4 regions of the Mesorhizobium album genome follow, and region 2 is predicted to be linked to each of the others. Evidence: riboswitches for the same ligand, from Rfam matches in the RefSeq annotation. Region 2 holds a riboswitch; each other region holds the start of a gene.
The links. Region 2 has a riboswitch for cobalamin ahead of metE (5-methyltetrahydropteroyltriglutamate--homocysteine S-methyltransferase). Riboswitches for the same ligand answer to the same signal wherever they lie in the genome.

Region 1: it holds a riboswitch for cobalamin, as region 2 does, so the genes downstream of both, RFN28_RS06710 (CbtB domain-containing protein) here and metE (5-methyltetrahydropteroyltriglutamate--homocysteine S-methyltransferase) in region 2, are expected to answer to the same signal.
Region 3: it holds a riboswitch for cobalamin, as region 2 does, so the genes downstream of both, bluB (5,6-dimethylbenzimidazole synthase) here and metE (5-methyltetrahydropteroyltriglutamate--homocysteine S-methyltransferase) in region 2, are expected to answer to the same signal.
Region 4: it holds a riboswitch for cobalamin, as region 2 does, so the genes downstream of both, RFN28_RS23115 (DUF1636 family protein) here and metE (5-methyltetrahydropteroyltriglutamate--homocysteine S-methyltransferase) in region 2, are expected to answer to the same signal.

What each region holds. Positions count from the first base shown of each region.
Region 1 covers NZ_JAVIIW010000005.1:214,747-217,925, forward strand. Annotated here, with positions in the region: gene cobO (cob(I)yrinic acid a,c-diamide adenosyltransferase) at 1-366, opposite strand, end outside; gene cobU (bifunctional adenosylcobinamide kinase/adenosylcobinamide-phosphate guanylyltransferase) at 368-889, opposite strand; gene RFN28_RS06705 (CbtA family protein) at 882-1,679, opposite strand; gene RFN28_RS06710 (CbtB domain-containing protein) at 1,695-1,874, opposite strand; cobalamin riboswitch at 1,912-2,109, opposite strand; gene RFN28_RS06715 (gamma-glutamylcyclotransferase) at 2,180-2,866, opposite strand; gene RFN28_RS06720 (MFS transporter) at 2,969-3,179, opposite strand, start outside.
Region 2 covers NZ_JAVIIW010000024.1:5,171-8,349, forward strand. Annotated here, with positions in the region: partial or broken gene metE (5-methyltetrahydropteroyltriglutamate--homocysteine S-methyltransferase) at 1-1,571, opposite strand, end outside; cobalamin riboswitch at 1,669-1,864, opposite strand; gene RFN28_RS20190 (adenosine kinase) at 2,432-3,179, opposite strand, start outside.
Region 3 covers NZ_JAVIIW010000017.1:123,062-126,240, reverse strand. Annotated here, with positions in the region: gene RFN28_RS16300 (DUF2277 domain-containing protein) at 1-71, opposite strand, end outside; gene RFN28_RS16295 (exodeoxyribonuclease VII small subunit) at 113-364, opposite strand; gene RFN28_RS16290 (histone deacetylase family protein) at 368-1,294, opposite strand; cobalamin riboswitch at 1,410-1,588, shown strand; gene bluB (5,6-dimethylbenzimidazole synthase) at 1,630-2,367, shown strand; gene RFN28_RS16280 (hypothetical protein) at 2,399-3,179, opposite strand, start outside.
Region 4 covers NZ_JAVIIW010000030.1:50,488-53,666, forward strand. Annotated here, with positions in the region: gene cobW (cobalamin biosynthesis protein CobW) at 1-882, opposite strand, end outside; gene RFN28_RS23115 (DUF1636 family protein) at 885-1,313, opposite strand; cobalamin riboswitch at 1,354-1,556, opposite strand; gene RFN28_RS23120 (winged helix-turn-helix domain-containing protein) at 1,586-2,785, opposite strand; gene RFN28_RS23125 (NADH-quinone oxidoreductase subunit A) at 3,123-3,179, shown strand, end outside.

The DNA of each region.
Region 1 (3,179 bases), on a different contig from region 2:
CCAGGCTGCCTCCGCGGCAGCGATGTCGCGCTTCAGATCCTGCGACTCCCAGGTGAACCCCTCGCCCATCGTGTGCCAGATGACGCGGTCGCCGAAAGCTGCGAAGGCATCCTTTTCGCCGGTGTGCCACTTGCCCTTGATGAACTGGACGACGCCGACGCGCTTGCCGTAGCCGAGCATCCTGAGCGCTAGGCCGAAGGCAGCGGTGGTCTTGCCCTTGCCCGGCCCGGTGTTGACGATCAGCAGCCCCTTCTCGATCGTCTTGCCGGCAACCTCGGCATCCTGCACAGCCTTGCGCTTGGCCATCTTGGCGCGATGGCGTTCGGCATCCTTGTCGTCAATGATCTTGTCGTCGATTTCGGCCATGTCACTTCACCTTGAGCGGCAGCCCCGCGACGATCATCAGTACGCTGTCGGCGACCGCCGCGACCTGCTGGTTGAGCCGCCCGGCGGCGTCGCGGAACCGGCGCGCCAGCACATTGTCCGGCACGATGCCGAGCCCGACTTCGTTCGACACCACGAACCAAGGCCCGCGCGGCCGTGACAGTATATCCGTAAGCCGCCGGCACTCGGCCTCGATATCATGGTCCGCCAGCATATGATTGGTCAGCCACAATGTCAGGCAATCGATCAGCACTGGCTGATGATCAGGCAAAGCCTCGATCGCACCGGTGAGGTCGAGCGGCGCATCGACGGTCACCCAGCTTTCGCTGCGCCGCGCGCGATGCAGCGCGATGCGCTCGCGCATCTCGTCGTCATAGGCTTGCGCGGTGGCGATGTAGACCCAGGGCGACGGGCTTGCCGTCGCCAGGGTCTCGGCATACGCGCTTTTTCCGGAGCGCGCACCGCCGAGGATGAAGGTCAGACGACCCTCTGCGCGATCAGGCAAAGCTGTCGCGCAGGCTGGTCGCCGTGCCGGTGAAGCGGCCGCGCGCCACGCCGGCAATTGCGCCCAGCACCAGCCAGAAAACTAGATCGGTGAGCGTCACCGCGACCACGAACTGATGATGCAGCCCCTCCGGAATCGCCGTCTCGAAACTGTCGGGCTGTGGCGCGCCGATAACGTGCGGCGCCACGATCAGCACAACACCGAGGATCGCCAGCGGCAGCGACTTGCGGAAGGCGATCAGACCGAGACCGACCGCGGTTGCCGCCACTGTCGAAATCCACCAGATCTGGCGCGGCAAAAGCTCGGCCGCGGGCATTGCCGGCAATTCCGGCGGCAGGCCGAGGCCCGGCGCCAGCGTGAACACGGCGAAGCCGGCAAGGCCCCAGAACACGCCCTGCCGCCAGTTGCCGATGCCGCCGGCGAACTCGGAGACGGCGACCAGGATCAGCGCGAAGCCGATGCCGGTGACGATATTGGCGACGACGTTGAAGGCGAAGCGCTCGAAGCCGTCGGCCGGCGCCCAGCCCTCATCCTCGGCCGGCGCAGCCGCTTCGGCCGGCGCCGGAGCCGCACTGCTCATCGCGTTGTCCGCCGGGGCGGCCGAACTCATTGCGTTGTTGCTTGTGCTGGCGGCGGCGTGATCGTGGTGATGACCGCCGCCCGCCTTTTCGTACACTTCCGCCTTCAGGATCAGCGGCACGGTCGCATAGGCCTGCATGCAGGCGAGAACCACGCCCGCCACGAGCCCCGCGATCGCCGCGATGAACACGACGTTGCGAAACAGATTCATGATGTCAGGCCTTGCTCAGTGGCAGGGAAAAGCCATCGAATGGCGATAGTCGTGCGCAGCGTTGTGGACCGCATCGATATGCGAGAAGCCGACGAAGCCGACGACGAAGATGCCGAGCAGCGCGGCCAGGGTCAGCTGCATGATGCGCGACTGCGAGGAGACGGAGGCGCCGAGGGAGACGGAAGCGGTATTCATGTCTTGTCCTTTCGCCCTCCACCCGAGGGCATCGAAGTCAACTTTCCTGTCGCCGGCAGGTCTCCTGGCTCGCGGATCCGCGCCCTTCCCCACCTTCCCGAGGAAAACCCTCAGTGGTTTATGGAGAGGACTACCGCACACAGTTGCGGGGGCAGCCACGGCTTTGGGCAGGAAGTTCGCCCTCACCGCATTCCCTCTTGGCTCCAAAAACGGAACCGACGACGGCGCAGACTATATGCAGAATCGCCGCACCCGGCAAACCAAATTCCGCCATGTCGGAGCGTGATTGCGGCACGCATTGGGAACTAGGAGCCGGCGATCCTTGCGGCGACAAGCTGCTGCAGCCGCCACAGATGGGCGTCGTGGATGCCGCGCGCCTCGAGATTCTTGACAGTATTGTAGAGATAGTCGGCGCCTGACCCCCAATGGCCGCAGGAGGTCGCCAGCCTTTCGACCACCTCGCCTTCGCTGAGCGGGCCGGCATAGGTCGTGCCTTTGCGGTTGAGAACGAAGGCGAGCGCCCGCAACGGCCCCTTGTCGGTTGCGAGTTGCAGCACCCGCGGCCGGTAGCTGGTCGGCTTCAGCGTCATCTCGCGCCGGAAAAGCTTGTCCAGCGCCTCCCGGCGGTCGCCACCGTCCAGCCGGAAGGCGACGCCCTTGCATTGGCCGCCGCGATCCAGCGCCATCATCAGGCCAGGGCTCTCTTTGGTGCCGCGCCAGCGCGTCATCTTCATGCAGAAGGAGCGATGCCAGCCGCGCGCCACGGCGACCCGCTCCTCGACATGTTCGATCTCCGGCTTCCAGATCAGCGAGCCATAGCCGAACAGCCAGAGAGGCTCGGCTGCAGGCAACTCGCCCTCGAACGCATCCAGCATCTCTTCATAGTCGCTGTCGCGGAGATGCTGCGCATCAGGATCGGGCCCTGGGTCCTCGACCGCGCGAAAACAGCGGGCGACCAATTCCTCGGTGAGCGACATCGTTCTTGCAGGCATCCGGTTGCTCCTTCGGCCGCCGGCGAGTTTGCCGACGATAGCGGACCGAGCTTAAGGTCCTCGCATAATCGCCACAATGTGGAAGGCCGGCCAGGTGGCCGATCAAAACGACTTCGGCAGATAGCGCCAGGTGAAGAAGCCGCAGAAGGCGGCCAGCAGGCCGAGAGTGACGAAGACCGAGCCGAGGCCGAAGAAAGAGAGCACCACCGAATAGACCAGCGGCGGCGTCAGCTCGGAAAAGTCGAGGTAGGTGCGGTAGACCGCCGCCATCTGCGCCCTCTCATAGGAACGCACCGAGCGCATGAAGGCGGTC
Region 2 (3,179 bases):
TTTCTCCCGCATGGCGCATGCTGCCGCAACCATGTTAATGAGGGCAGGGCGGACCTCCTCCCATTTGCGAGTTTTGAGGCCGCAGTCCGGATTTATCCACAGTTGACCATCGGAGAGTCGCTCGCGGGCAAGCATGACGAGCTCCGAAATCTCGGCGACTTCCGGAATGCGCGGTGAGTGGATGTCATAGACTCCGGGACCGATTTCGTTCGGATATTTAGAGCTCGTAAAGGCGTCCAGCAGTTCCATTGCCGAGCGCGATGTCTCAATCGAAATTACATCCGCGTCCAGCTCAGCGATCGCGTCGATGATCTCGTTGAACTCCGAATAGCACATGTGGGTATGGATCTGAGTCGAGTCCTTTACACCTGTTGAAGCGATCCGGAAGCATTCGACCGACCAGTCAAGATAGACCTTCCAGTCGCACTTGCGCAGCGGCAAGCCTTCGCGAAACGCGGCCTCGTCGATCTGGATCATCCTTGCGCCTGATCTTTCGAGGTCCGTCACTTCATCGCGAACAGCGAGCGCGATCTGGCGGCAGACCTCGGAGCGGGGTACGTCGTCGCGAACAAAAGACCAATTGAGAATGGTCACTGGGCCTGTAAGCATTCCCTTGACAGGCTTTTGCGTAAGCGACTGGGCGAATTGCCACCAGCGCACAGTCATCGGATTGGGGCGCGATACGTCGCCGAAGATGATGGGGGGACGCACGTAGCGCGACCCATAGCTCTGCACCCAGGCATGTTCGGTGAAGGCGAAGCCGGAAAGTTGCTCGCCGAAATGCTGTACCATGTCGTTTCGTTCGAACTCGCCATGCACCAGCACGTCCAGCCCGATCTCGTCCTGCCAGCGAATAGCAGCCTCGATCTCCTTCTTCAGAAAGGTTTCGTAGTCGACATAGCTGAGCCGGCCCTTCGCGTGAGCGGAACGCGCCTTGCGCACCTGAGGCGTCTGCGGAAAGGATCCAATGGTCGTCGTCGGGAACGGCGGCAGGCCGAGCGTGCGGGCCTGGACCCTGGAACGCTCGGCAAATGCGCTCTTTCGTTGCTTCATGGCGCTTTTGATGTCGGCGATCCGCCCTTCAACGAGCGGGTCATGGACCTTCGTGGATGTTGCGCGAGTCGCGGCAGCCTCGGTAGAAGCTTTCAACTCGCCAGCCACGGCGTCTTTACCTTGGGACAAGCCCGAGCCAGGATGACCAACTCGTCGGTCTTCTGGGCCGCGAAGGCGAGCCACGACCTGATGTTCGCATCCAGTGCCGTCTCCATACGCAAGTCGATCGGCACATGCAGCATCGAGCACGAAGGCGCGATCTCGACTCGATCCAAGGGCCAGCCCGCGACGATCGGCTTGATGCGGTCGAGAATGGCAGTGAGGTTCGCGCGCCAGACGTTGCGGCCATTGATCAAGCCAAGCGATAACACCAGATCCTTGGGCGCGAGCCGACCAGCCGTCTCCAACTGTTCGGGAGCATGGGAGAGATCAAGATGCAGGCCGGCCACGGGCAGCGATATCGCTGTCTCGAGATTGTCTCCCAGCGGCCCGAAATAGGTAGCCAGCATGATCTTCAATGCGATACCCCGATGGTTGGGGCGTGGGGGACAATGAAGGCGCCAGTAGGCCGGTACGAACGCCGGGCTGCAGCGGCCACCGAGACACCCCGCCCGTGGACAATAGTTCGCCGTGGCAGGTCTCCTGGCTCAGGGGTCATCGCCTCTACCCGCCTTCCCGAGGCTGTTCGCCTCAGTGACATGAGTGGGGTCGGCTCGCCTCTAACAGTTGCGGGGGCAGCGCCGGCATCGCACCGGCTTCTTAGCTCCGCTGCGGCAGCGCCGTACGGAGAACCATGGCTTGGACACAATCACAGCAGTCCGCTCTTTTGTCAATCTCGCATAAAGAAATCTTTATGTCATTATGTGGACGCGCTTTGTACCGTCGCAGTGATTTCCAAGCCGCGTGGAGGGACGAACAAGGGGCGTTTGGATCGTGAATATGTTTAGTTCGGCAGGCGGTAAGGCAGATTGGCTAGATGAAGCCAGACCTTGCCCGCTGCAGGTGGCCGGGCCAAATCGGCAAATGGGCGCTGTGCAGAACTGTGCCAGACGGTGCGATCCGGCTCGGCTGCGCAAGGGTTGCAGGGCCTTTGGTCGGACCGATTTGGCGGAAGGGCAGGGTGGCGCCCCCAGCAGAACTGCGAGGCTAGAATAGGTCTCTTGCTGGAGTACGCCAATGTGGGCGTCCGCGCGCCAACTGATATCAAGATCCCCTGAAACCGGTAAGTGGCCCCAACCCGTTTCCGCGTTCCGGTAACTAGACTGGAACGCCAAGAGGAAAACCGCCCTCAACGGGATGCACGTGCGACATTTCGATTTGCCCGCGCTTTCCTAAACAGCTTTCACTAGGAGGAAGGAAGCTAGTCCTTGGCACGCCCCTACAGCAGCCCGGCTTGCTCGGCCTCGCGGCGCAGGTTCTGGCGCGGGCGCGGGCCGATCTGCTGGATCACCAGGCCGGCGGCCAGCGAGCCGAGATCGCCGCACTCCTTGAGGCTGCGTCCGGTCGTGTAGCCGTAAAGGAAGCCGGCGGCATAGAGGTCGCCGGCGCCGGTCGTGTCGACCAATTGCTCGATCGCCGTCGCCTCGATGGTGACGGTCTCGTCGCCGCGCACGATGACCGAGCCTTTCTCAGAACGGGTGACGGCGGCTATTCTGCAGTCCTTGCGGATGGCGGCCAACGCCTCCTCGAACGAGGAGGTCTCGTAGAGAGACTTGATCTCGTGGCTGTTGGCAAAGATGATGTCGACGGTGCCGCAGCGCATCAGCTCGAGGAACTCGTCGCGATAGCGGTCGACGCAGAAGGAATCCGATAGCGTCATCGACACTTCGCGGCCGGCGGCATGCGCCAGCCTCGCGGTCTGCCGGATCGCTTCCTTGGCGCGCGGCGGATCCCACAGATAGCCTTCGAAATAGGTGACCCTGGCGCCGGCGGCCTTGTCGGCCTCGACGTCCTCCGGCCCGAGTTCGATGCAGGCGCCGAGATAGGTGTTCATCGAACGCTCGCCATCCGGCGTGACGAAGATCATCGAGCGCGCCGTCGGCGGCTCGCCCTGGAGCGGCCTGGTGTCGAAGGCCACACCCTGGGCATGGATATCGTGGGTGTAGATTTCGCCGAGCGCGTCGTTC
Region 3 (3,179 bases), on a different contig from region 2:
GCCGCGTCATGGACCTCGTCGTCGGTCGCCGGCGGATCGAAGTTGAACAGGGTCTTGATGTTTCGGCACATGCTTGAACTCCTAAACCTGCTTTCTCCCCGCCCCTCCCGACCTAGTCGGGGTCGAGCGGCTCGGTTCCCACCGGCTTGCCGTCGCGAGACAGCCTGATCTTCTCGACCTTGTCCTCGGCCGCCTTCAGCAAGCGGTCGCAATGGGCCTTCAGCGCCTCGCCGCGCTCGTAGATCTTGATCGACTGGTCGAGCGCGACATCGCCGCGCTCCAGATCATCGACGATCTTCTCCAGCGCGTCGAGCGCCTGTTCGAAGCTCATCGCCTTGACGTCCTCATTGCCTTCGCCAGCCATATCCTATCCCTTCATCAGCCGCCCGACATGGGCGGCGACCGAAAATGCCAGTCCCTGCAGATCGTAGCCGCCCTCCAGCAGGCTGACGAGCCGATTGCCGCTGTGACGCCCGGCGCGCTCCATCAGCTGGCCGGTCGCCCAGTCGAAATCATCCTCGGTCAGGTTGATCTCGGCCAGCGGATCGCGATGGTGCGCATCAAAACCGGCGGAAATGATGATCAGGTCTGGCGCGAACGCATCGATCGACGGCAGCACGCGCGACAGGAAGGCGTCGCGGAAAGTCTCGCTGCCGGTGCGCGGCGCAAGCGGCGCGTTGACGATGTTGCCGACGCCGGTTTCACTCTTCGCGCCGGTGCCCGGATAAAGCGGCATCTGGTGGGTCGAGCAATAGAGAACCGAGGGATCGTCCCAGAAAATGTCCTGCGTGCCGTTGCCGTGGTGCACGTCCCAGTCGACGATGGCGACACGCTCGGCCTGATGCCTCTTCTGCGCATGGCGGGCGGCGATCGCCGCGGTGTTGAACAGGCAAAAGCCCATCGCTGTGGTCTTTTCGGCATGGTGTCCGGGCGGACGGGCGGCAACGAAGACGTTGGCGGCGCGGCCTTCGAAGACATCATCTATCGCCGCATTGGCGGCGCCGATCGCCGTCACCGCGGCCTGCCAGCTCTTCGGGCTGGCGCTGGTGTCGGCGTCGATCGAGACGATGCCGCTCGCGGGGATAGCCGCGCGGATGCGGGCAACAAAATCTTCCGGGTGCGCGTAAAGGATGGTCGCCTCATCGCCTTCCGGCGCTCTGACGCGGTCGAGCGCCGAAAAAGCCTCGTCGTCCAGCACGCGCTCGATGGCGCGCAACCGGTCGGGCCGCTCGGGGTGACCGGGCGGCGTCAGGTGTTCCAGGAATACCGGATGGGTGTAGAGACGGGTGGTCATGGCGCCTAATTTAGGCACCCGCGGCCCGAATGACCATGTTGCAGCGCCGAATGGCTGGGGAAAATCGCGCCTCCCCATGTCGCAGGCGGCATTGGCGCGGCTGAAGCTTCGCGGTAAAGTCGTCGTGCTGCCTGGTGCCCGCAGACGCGGGAGAATCGGGAACACGGTTGAATTCCGTGGCGTGCCCAACGCTGTGAGGGGGACCGCGCCGGCAAATGCCACTGTCCAAGACGGGAAGGCGCCGGAGCGGGACGATCCCGAGCCAGAAGACCGGCCCGGCAGACATGGTCATCCGCATGGTCAGGCGGAGGACTGCTGTCGCAAGGGGACAAGCGATGCAGGCACGAACGGCCGCCGTGGGCGGCGATGACTTTGACCAATCGGCGCGCGATGCGGTCTACCGGGCGATGTTCACCCGGCGCGATGTGCGCAGCCATTTCGTTTCGGACGATCTCGACGATGCCGTGCTGGCGCGGCTGCTGATGGCCGCCCATCACGCGCCGTCGGTCGGCTACATGCAGCCGTGGAACTTCATCGTCATCCGCGATGGCGAGCGAAGGCGGCAGGTGCGCGACCTGTTCCTCGCCGCGCGCGAGCAGGAACTGCCGGCGATCGAAGCGGAGCGGCAGGCGCTCTACCGCAAGCTGAAGCTCGAAGGCATCTGCGAAAGCGCGCTCAACCTGTGCATCACCTGCGACCGGCAGCGCTCGAAGGATTCGCCGCTCGGGCGCTGGCACAATCCCGAGATGGACCTCTACAGCACCGTCTGCGCGGTGCAGAATTTCTGGCTGGCGGCGCGGGCAGAAGGCGTCGGCGTCGGCTGGGTGAGCATCATCGAGACCGAGGCGCTGAAGCGGCTGCTCGCGATCCCCGAGCATGTGACGCCGATCGCCTATCTCTGCGTCGGCCGCGTCTCGGAATTCGCGCCGCGGCCCGATCTCGAAGCGCATGGCTGGGGCAAGCGCCTGCCGCTCTCCGAACTGGTGATGAGCGAGACCTTTTGCGGCGCCGGCGAGGCGGCGCTCAAATCGGCGATCACCCGACTTGGTTCCGGCGAAAGGGCGAAGCCGTGATCAGGCTGCCTTCCTGGGTCAGGGTTGCCGATCAAGCAGCCCTTGGCGAATCCCAGCGCGAGCCGCCGAAGGTGCCGAGCGCCTTGTCGCGAAGCTCCCTGAACTTGGACGACGCTTCGGCCAGGCGCCGGTCCCATTCCGGATTGGGGACCTGGCCTTCGATGGTGTCGAAATAGACCTGCATCAGCGAAGCGATGGCGAAGGGCTCGATGAAGGCCGCCTTGAAGGCCCAGGCAAAGACGATGGCCAGCACGAAGGCCCAGCCGGCAAGCTGGCCCGGCATGACCCAGAGGATCGCGCCGGCGGGCGCCAGCATCAAAAGGAAGATGACGAAGGACACGCCCCACATGATCACAGCCAGCCACACCGCGTTCTTGACCATGTGCTTGCCGTTCTGCGCATAGAGCACGACGCCTTGCCTGGCGGTCTCGAAAGGCGAGCTCGAATTGATGCGGATATTGTAGCCGAGGATGATCTCGTCGACATAGGTCAGCGACAGGCGGATGACCGTGTTGATGAAGCTGACGATGCCGCTCAAGCCTGGAATGGGCAGGAACGCCGCGATGCCGCCGATCAGGCCGGTAATGGCGCGGATGGCGCCCTTCACCAGCTGGTCGACGACGAAAAGGATGTTGGCCTCGGCAAAACGCTGGGTGACCACTTCCTTCGCATAGGCGATCTGGCCCTGGCCGTCGGGAACGTCGTGGCCGTCGATCAGGTGGACCATGACGGCGATGTGGCCGGCCTTGAGCACATAGAGGATGTATTCGCGGATCCAGTAGACGGCGACTGAGACGACGCCGAAGCCGACA
Region 4 (3,179 bases), on a different contig from region 2:
GAAGCCTTTGACGCGCAGCACGTTTTCCTGCTCGGCGGCAAGGGCGACGCGCTTTGCCAGCTCGTCCGGATGCGAAATCGATGGGATATCGATAACGAAGGAGTCAAAATCGTCATGCTCGTGGTCGAGCTCGTCGTCGTGATGCGTCTTGCGGTTCTCGATATCGTCCTCGACGGCGAGGCCGAGGCCGAGCAGCACCGACGGATCGACCTTGCCGTGCGTGGTCGGCACGACCTTCACGGCGCGCGCTACATGCTCGCCGATGACGGCATTGGCACGGGCCGAGCCCGCCGCATCCATCAGGTCGCTCTTCGACAGGATGATCAGGTCGGCGCAGGCGATCTGGTCCTCGAACACCTCCTCGACCGGATCGTCATGGTCGAGCGAATCGTCCGCGGCGCGCTGCGCCTGCAGGGCGTCCATATCGGAGGCGACGCGGCCGTCGGCCAGTGCCGGGCCATCGACCACGGCGATGACGCCATCGACCGTCACGCGGCTCTTCACTGTCGGCCACTGGAAAGCCTGGACGAGCGGCTTCGGCAAAGCGAGGCCGGAGGTCTCGATCAGGATGTGGTCGACCTTCGGCGTGCGCGACAGGATCTGATCGAGCGCCGGCACGAAATCGTCGGCGACGGTGCAGCAGATGCAGCCATTGGCGAGCTCGACGATGTTTTCCTCCGGGCAGGTGTCGATGCCGCAGCCTTTCAGGATCTCGCCGTCGATGCCGACATCGCCGAACTCGTTTACGATGATCGCCAGCCGCTTGCCCTTGGAATTTTCGAGCAGGTTGCGGATCAGCGTCGTCTTGCCGGCGCCGAGAAAGCCGGTGACGACGGTGCAGGGAACACGGGAGAAGTTGCCGGACGAATCTGGGGCGTTCATGGTCAGTCTTTCAGCATGTCGAGGGGAGGGACGCGGGCAACCAGGCCACGCTTGAGGGAATCTGGCCGGCCACGCCAGGGAATGAGGCCGTCGGTCGAGGTAGCAAAGAGTTTTGCGCCGGCGACGAGATCTGGGCCGCTGGTCGTGTCCAAGTCGCCGAAGACGTAGCTCCAGCAGCCGTCGCGAAGCAGTGCGGCGCTCAGGCGGCGCTTGCAGTTGCCGAGGCATTCGACGGTGCGGATGCGGATCTCCTGGCCCGAAGCGGCGCGGCGTGCGTCCGCGGCAAGGAGTGTGCCTGCGCGCGGATGCGCGTCCGAGCCGGTTTCGTCGCGGCAAGAGGAGCAGACGATGACGGTTACTTCCGCCAACGCGTAGCCGGGCTCGGATGGAATGTCCGCGATATTAGCCGGAAGACTGTCGTTGCGATCCAAAACCAGGCTCCTTGCCCGGAAAACCCGCCGGACGATCGGATACTTAAAGTCTCAGACGGCAGGTCTCCTGGCTCGCGGGTCATCGCCTTGGCGCCGCCTTCCCGGGAATATCCCAGTGGCTTTCGGCTGAGGCTCATCGCTCACAGTTGCGGGGACAGCCGCGGATTTGGGCTTTTTGCCCGCACCGCATTCCCTCTTGGCTCCTCCCTTTGCCGGGAGAAGACCGTCTGTGGCGGATTTAGGCTTAGAGCTATCCGGCTGTCAACGCGCGGCTACGACACCGAAATGTCGGCCAGCGCCGGGCCGAGGTCGCCGGCCGGCGCGACTTCGATGCGCTCCAATCCAAGCCAGCCCTGCATCTGCTTCAGTTCCTCGACGAGCTGCGCGGCCGTCTCCGGCGGCGCTCCGGCCTCAGCATAGGCGGCGTGGACACGGAGAACACTTGCAGGGCGGTCGGCTCTCAGATCGACACGGGCGACGATCCGGTCGCCAAGGAGGAAGGGCAGCACGTAATAGCCATACTGGCGCTTTTCGGCCGGCGTATAGATCTCGATGCGGTAGCGGAAGCCGAACAGCTTTTCCGTCCGAGTGCGCTCGAAGACGACGGGATCGAAAGGAGCAAGCAGGGCACGCGCCGCGATCCGGCGCGGAAAGCGGGCATCCTTGTGGAGATAGGCGGTCTTATCCCAACCTTCGACGCGCACCGGCAGCAGCTCGCCCGCCTCGACCAGTTCCTCGATGCGGTCTTTGGTGTCGCCCGGCGCCAGGCGGAAATAGTCGCGCAGGTCGCCATACGTGGCGATGCCATGGGCGCGCGCGGACATGCGCAGCAATTCGCGGTGCGCGTCCTCGACGGAGGGCACGGGCAGATCCAGCACAGACTGTGGCAGAACACGCTCCGGCAGATCGTAATAGCGCTCGAAGCCGCGCCGGTAGGCGGTGGTGATGCGCCCGGCCCAGAACAGCCATTCGAAGGCATGCTTGGCCTCGCTCCACCCCCACCAGCCGCCGTTGCCCTTGTGGCCTTCGATGTCGGAGGCGGCGATCGGTCCGCGTTCGGCTACCTCTTTATAAATCTCGTCGATCATCTCCTTGCGCTCGCGGCCCCACTTGGCGAGGCCGAGATACATCTCCTCGCCGCGTTCGGCGCGCTGCATGCGCCAGCGCATCAGCGGATAGGTCTCAACCGGCAGGAAAGAGGCTTCATGCGCCCAATATTCGAAGACGGCGCGCTTGCGGGTGCGTGCGGCATTGTCGAGCAGCGCCAGCGGGTAAGGGCCGAGACGCGAATAGAGCGGCATGTAATGGGCGCGCACCACCGCGCTGACAGAATCGATCTGGAGCAGGCCGGTCCGGGAGAGCACGCGGGCGAGGTGCCGGCGGTTGGGCTCGCCGGCCGGGCGAGGGTCGGTGAAGCCCTGCGCACCGAGCGCGATGCGCCTGGCCATGGCGAGCGAAATCGTTTCCTTCATCAGGCTATCCCGTTACCCCTGATCCTTTGCCGGCATTTCCAGCGGGCGATTCATGTCATGCTAGCAGGCAAATGGCGGGAGATATGTCAGGAGAGAAAAGTGGAGTAAAAAACGAAGGAAATCAAACAGGAGCGGATCGGACCAGTTTCTTCGGATATGGCGCCCAGGGCCGGATTTTGAACAAGGTTTGACTTGCGTCGCTGAAACCGCTGCGCTAACCCTCGCCGCGTCGCAGCATAGGCCACCTAAAACGGTTCAGCGGTTAATCTGTCACGCTTCCGCATTAGAGTCCGTTGCTGTAATCAAAGTGAATTGGCCGCCAACGGAAAGCCGCCGCATGAGCGCACTCCTAAGTTCGTATCTGCCCATCGTCCTCTTCATCGCAGTGGCGATG